Regions from separate parts of the Sphingobacterium sp. UBA1897 genome, predicted to be linked through region 2. Evidence: riboswitches for the same ligand, from Rfam matches in the RefSeq annotation. Region 2 holds a riboswitch; the other holds the start of a gene.
What was found. A riboswitch is a leader RNA that binds a small molecule or an ion and turns the genes downstream of it on or off. The one in region 2 is predicted to bind thiamine pyrophosphate.
Positions count from the first base shown of each region.

Region 1: another riboswitch for thiamine pyrophosphate. It lies ahead of thiS (sulfur carrier protein ThiS); the one in region 2 lies ahead of thiM (hydroxyethylthiazole kinase).

Region 1 is NZ_DDGR01000031.1:342,971-346,157, forward strand. Features, by position in the region: gene B4N43_RS22140 (thiamine phosphate synthase) at 1-43, opposite strand, end outside; gene thiC (phosphomethylpyrimidine synthase ThiC) at 40-1,854, opposite strand; gene thiS (sulfur carrier protein ThiS) at 1,901-2,107, opposite strand; TPP riboswitch at 2,167-2,262, opposite strand; gene B4N43_RS22155 (alpha-L-rhamnosidase) at 2,423-3,187, shown strand, end outside.
Region 2 is NZ_DDGR01000019.1:242,301-245,487, forward strand. Features, by position in the region: gene thiD (bifunctional hydroxymethylpyrimidine kinase/phosphomethylpyrimidine kinase) at 1-164, opposite strand, end outside; gene thiE (thiamine phosphate synthase) at 161-793, opposite strand; gene thiM (hydroxyethylthiazole kinase) at 783-1,586, opposite strand; TPP riboswitch at 1,668-1,760, opposite strand; gene B4N43_RS11915 (VanW family protein) at 1,823-2,665, opposite strand; gene B4N43_RS11920 (hypothetical protein) at 2,791-3,187, opposite strand, start outside.

The sequences.
Region 1 (3,187 bases), on a different contig from region 2:
TTTCGGAAGGGATCGTTTCTGCTGCTGTCAAAGCGACGATCATGAATAAATCTCTTTTCCTTGTGCGATGAATTCCTGCGATTTTTCCAGCATCCCTTGTGCGGCACTATCTCTGATTTCCTGCGTAATTTTCATCGAGCAAAATTTGGGACCGCACATGGAGCAGAAGTGAGCCACTTTGGCCGCATCTGCCGGCAATGTTTCGTCATGATATTCCCGTGCTGTATCTGGATCCAGGGAAAGGTTGAATTGATCTTCCCATCTAAATTCAAATCTCGCTTTACTCAAGGCATTATCGCGGTATTGTGCACCTGGATGTCCTTTGGCCAAATCGGCCGCATGGGCAGCTAGTTTATAGGTGATTACACCGTCTTTAACGTCTTTTTTATTTGGTAAGCCCAGATGTTCTTTGGGCGTCACATAGCAAAGCATCGCACATCCATACCAACCGATCATCGCAGCTCCAATGGCTGATGTGATATGGTCATAACCTGGCGCAATATCAGTTGTTAAGGGACCCAAGGTATAAAATGGAGCTTCGTCACAACAGGCCAATTGTTTGTCCATATTCTCTTTGATCAATTGCATAGGAACATGGCCCGGACCTTCGATCATCACCTGAACATCGTGTTTCCAGGCGACCTTGGTGAGTTCGCCCAGTGTTTCGAGCTCAGCAAATTGAGCCGCATCGTTGGCGTCCGCAATGGCACCTGGACGGAGACCATCGCCAAGTGAAAAAGCAACATCATATCGCTTCATGATCTCACAGATCTCCTCAAAATGAGTATAAAGAAAGTTCTCTTTGTGGTGGAAAAGACACCATTTGGCCATGATAGATCCTCCTCTGGAGACAATGCCCGTTACTCGAGATGCCGTGAGATGGATATAACGAAGCAGTACGCCGGCGTGTATGGTAAAGTACGAAACACCCTGTTCGGCCTGTTCAATCAAGGTATCTCTGAATATTTCCCAGGTAAGGTCCTCGGCCACCCCCTTCACTTTTTCGAGCGCCTGATAGATCGGTACTGTACCGATTGGAACGGGCGAGTTACGGATAATCCATTCGCGGGTTTCGTGAATATTTTTGCCAGTGGATAAGTCCATGATGGTATCGGCTCCCCATCGACAGGCCCATACCGCTTTCTCAACTTCTTCCTCTATACTTGAACTTACAGCGCTATTGCCAATATTGGCATTAATTTTAACAAGAAAGTTACGCCCGATAATCATGGGTTCACTTTCAGGGTGATTGATATTATTAGGGATGATTGCTCTTCCGGCAGCGATTTCCTCACGGACAAATTCTGGTGTAATAGCTTTATCATGTGTTCTGGCACCAAAGTTTTGTCCTTTATGCTGATGATCCATTCCGGGGGTACTGGCCGTGAGCTGCTCGATACGTTGGTTTTCACGGATAGCAACGTACTCCATTTCTGGGGTAATGATGCCTTGCTTTGCATAATGTAATTGGGTTACATTCCTGCCGGCAGAGGCTACTTTTGGTTTATGGCTATACGCAAATCGGAGTTCATCCAACGTTGGATCAGAAAGGCGTTTTTGTCCATATTCAGAGCTTATGACAGCCAGCTGTATGACATCCTGACGATCCAAGATCCACTGTTCGCGAAGGCGCGGGAGGCCTTTTCGGATATCGATATGGACGGTGTCATCCGTATAAGGTCCAGAAGTATCATAAATTGTTACCGGCGGATTAATTTCTACCTCTCCATTCGTTAATTTGGTTGGACTCAAGGAGATTTGACGCATAGCGACTTGAATAGGAAATAGTTTTCCGGATACAAAAATTTTCTTTGCATTTGGAAAGGGTGATTGCGTAATTGTTTCAGCTGTCATTTTTTTCTGTATTGGGTGAATTACTCGGTTGATTTTTGTGGAATGGCTATCCGCCCTGAGATGCGGTAATTAAGATAATCTGATCGTAAGGTTTAAGTCTTGTCGTAGCCCAGTCCTTTTTGGGGATGACTTTGTTGTTGATGGCTACAGCCACGCCCTGAGTTTTGCCAGATAATTCCAAAAGCAACAAGCCTTCAAGTGAAGTAAGTGTGGGGTCGAAAAATCGAATCTGATGGTTTATTGTAAGTTCCATTCCTTAATTTTTTTGGTAAAACTTTAGGAATGGCTACACAAAGGCACAGCAATGCACCTTGTAGACAGCTCACTTTTCCCTACGCCAGTATGATCCGGATCAGGTTCTAAGGGTAAAATCTCAGCCTGCACGAGCAGACACCCCTAAAGTTGCGACTAAGATAAGGTTATTTTTATGAAAGTTGCAAGAAATTTATTTTGCAGACTTAGGCATATTGTGCAGGAAAGTACAGGTCAGTATGTGGAAAATATTTGATATATTAGTTTTTTGAATCAGCTAAAACAATTTAACAACCACCAAGAATAGTATCTTTTAATGCGTAGGATTTTATTGACAACACTGTTGTGTATCGCTAGCAACACTTATGCCCAACCTAAAAATAACTGCAGCGCCGTGCAGTTGACAAGCGAACATCTGGTCAATCCATTGGGTATTGATGCAATTCACCCGAGACTTAGCTGGCGACTTGAGGACCAACGTAAAGGTGCAGTACAACAAGCTTATCAGATCCTTTTAGGGCAAGATTCGCTGGCATTGCTGAAAGAGACAAAAGATAGCTGGGATAGTGGCAAACAGTTCAGCTCGGCTATGTTAGTGCCCTATAACGGCGTACAGTTAAAGCCACAGACTAAGTACTTCTGGAGGGTTAAAGTATGGGATAAGGATGGTGTATCAACACGTTCTGAAATAGCATCTTTCGAAACAGGAATGATGGGAATGGACCTTTGGAAAGGAAAATGGATCAGCGACAATAAGGATATTCATGCGCGGGAAACGCCTTATTTTAGAACAGAATTTAAGGCAAATAAGCAGATAAAATCTGCCCGCGCATATATTGCCGCAGCAGGATTATATGAACTTTCTATTAATGGCCAGCGCGTTGGCGACCATCGTCTGGATCCAATGTATACTCGGTTTGACCGACGCACATTGTATGTCGTGACGGACGTAACCCAGCAGCTTCAAAAAGGAGAGAACGCCATTGGCGTTGTTTTGGGGAATGGCTGGTATAATCATCAACCACTGGCCGTTTGGAACTTTGATAAAGCACCATGGCGGGCCCGGCCAACATTCTGTTTA
Region 2 (3,187 bases):
ACACCTTGTGTGTTCTGAACGGGTAAGGCAGTTAACACATTCATGGCATAACAACCTAATGCAGATATGGTTTTGGTATCTGCTTGTATACCTGCACCACCGCTACCATCGAACCCCGCAATGCTGAGTACGGTAGGGACGCGGTATTTTTTATCTTTTGTCATTTTAATAGTTCTTTTAGTTGTGCACTGGCAGCTCTGGGATCTTGACTTTGGCATATGGCCGAAACGACTGCAATGGAGTCTGCACCGGCATTCCAGGTCTCTTCTGCTGTTTGTAAATTCATCCTTCCGATAGCGATCAATGGTTTTTCCGTCCTACTCCGAAGTTGTTTTAAACCCGCAATTCCCCATTCAGTAACCGTATCTACTTTTGTTTTCGTAGAAAAAATGGGGCTTACACCAAGGTGGTCGACGGTGTACATTTGTTCACTTTCCAGTTGTTGCATGTCTTCTATGGACCAGCCTATGGTTAATTTATCACCATATTTTTCGCGAATAGCGAGCGGCTGCAAATCATTTTGACCCACATGTACTCCCCATGCCTCGATTTGGGCAGCGATTGCTACGGCATCATTGATCACGAGCGGAATACCATAATGATCGGTCAGTTTTTTCAAACGGATGGCTTTATCCAAAAATGTGGCCGGATCGTCAGCCTTTTCGCGCAATTGTATAAGATCGACTCCGCCAATAATGGCTTCTTCGGCAACATTGAGCCAATTTTGAGGATAACAGTCCCGCTCAGAAATTACCAAATATAAAGGGTAGGGAAAAAGCGGATTAATGCGCATAGCGTTTGATCTTGAGCTTTGATTTTAGACGTTCTGCATTGAGCTGATAGAGTTCATCATAGAGATTCAATTGCAGGGTGCCCGGTCCAGCTGCTGTTTGGGCAGCGAGTTCTCCCGCTAAGCTCAAAATGGATACACCGGCAACAGCTGCTTCAAAATATTGGTCTGTAACACCTAGAAATGCACCAATAAGCGCAGTAGCACTACAGCCAAGTCCAGTTACCTGTGTCATTAAAGGGTTGCCATTAAAAACTTCAACCCGGTATTGCTGTGAAAGGATATAGTCTACTTCTCCAGAAATACAGATAATGGAGCCGGTTTGCTCTTGCAATAATTGGCCAAATCGGAGGGCATCTTTACTCGCTGTCGTGCTGTCGACTCCCTTTGTGTTCGGTTGGTTGAAATTGTACAGCGTCATGATTTCTGATGCATTTCCACGAATAACCGTGGGTTTGAGATCCAGTAGATTGGATAATAAATCATTGCGGAATGCTGATATCCCAGCACCAACAGGATCAAGTACCCATGGCCGTCCAATGGTATTGGCATGTTCGGTAGCAACCAGCATAGCTTCGGCAGTATCTTCACTCAAGGTGCCGATATTAATGACAAGAGCTTGTGCAATATCGACAACCTCGCGTACTTCTAATGGGCTGTGTACCATCACAGGGGACGCTCCTAGGGCTAAAAGTGCGTTGGCAGTATTGTTCATCACGACTAGGTTTGTGATGTTGTGTACAAGGGGTTTTTCGACCCTCAGCTGCTCTAATAAATTGATAATTGAATCTTCCATTTTTTTACATATGCTAAGATATACTGTGCGGCCTTGGAGGGAAGAAGAGCGATAGCCTGTGCAGTAAAGGAGTATGCTGTACAGTGGATTTTTGCTTTTCCCTACGCCGGTATAAACCGAATCAGGTTCAAAGGGACTATCTCAATTCTATACAGAATACCCCCAAAGCCAGACCAAACTTAAACAAAAAAGAGGACTTTTCATATCCGTCATTTTTCGATCATTAGCTTGTTGAATTAATCGGCCGGATTTTGATCGGCACTAATTTCAATGTATTCAACAGGGGGATAGGTAACCCGGGCAAAATTTTTGGTCAAAAGTTCGGTTTCCAAAATCTTTCCACCCTGAAACTTTAAAAATTTCTCGCGCCAAATCTCATTTTTCCGAAAGAACTGATTGTCTATTTTAAGAAATTGATGTTCTTTTTCAACGACATGGTACGCAAAATCCAGTTCTTGATCAATTCTTAATTCGCCCTCTAAACATTTGTCTGTGAACCAGAGATTTATTTGAAAGGTGTAAGGCGTGTTGTTGGTGAATTGATAGTCGCGGTAATTATAAAAGACGGTAGCTCCACTACCGAATGGCAAAACACGGCCATCGTCCGGAAATGGATCAAAAGAGTGGTGATAACGTTCATTGACGGTGAGTGGACTATGGATAACAAGCCAATGGATGAGGTTGGATATTTGACAGATTCCACCGCCAATACCCGCTCTTGCTTCACCAAAGGATAACTCCATGCCGGGCAGATATCCTTTTTTTACAGTGGGTAGTCCAACGAGTTTACAAAATGAAAAGGTTTCCTTCGGTCTGATCAGAATGCTATTAATCTGTGCTGCTGCAATTTTCAGGTTGGTAACTTTGTTAATCTGCAATTGCATATTATTTTCGCCTAGTTTTTTTAATAAGACAGACTGATGCTTTTTAATACGAAAGGGAAGTTTTTCAGTTGATTTAGCTGTGCTGTATTTCTTATTATCAAATAGCCAAACGGCTTTGCGCTGCACTCTTCTCGCCCATACTGCAATAAAATAGAGTATGGGATGAAGTTGACTGATCAGTTTTCTTTTTCTCAATTTGACGTTTATGTATCGCTATCAAAATTAGTGCAGAAATGTGTTTTTTGCCGAATTTCGTCGAATATTTTTTTGTCAAAATCAAGAATCTTATTGTCTGAGCTTAGTGCAGTTTTTCAGTTCGTTTAGTTGGTTTTCTTTGCCTGTATATATTTCGCTGTTAACTTTCCCTCTTTGTTATAGATCAAGCTTTCGTAGGCACAGTTTCCGAGATCTTTTACAATAGATTTTTGTTGTAATACACCCTCATAATAAAACTCATCAATCGTTTCGTTGGCTCGGTACGATCGCTTGATTTCGGCTGTCAGTCGATCGCTTTGATCGAAGGTTTGGCGCAGCGAGTAGTCACTTGTTTCCGGACTATCATATTGATAGCGGACGCGACTTTCTCTTTGATCATTTCTGCCCGAAATCTCTTCAGTAATTCGATTCTGTTGATCATAAGTGTAAATGGTCCAGTCTCTCCGTTGATAGACAAAATGAATGGATTCACTTTTTATAACCTGGAGTTTACTGTTCAAG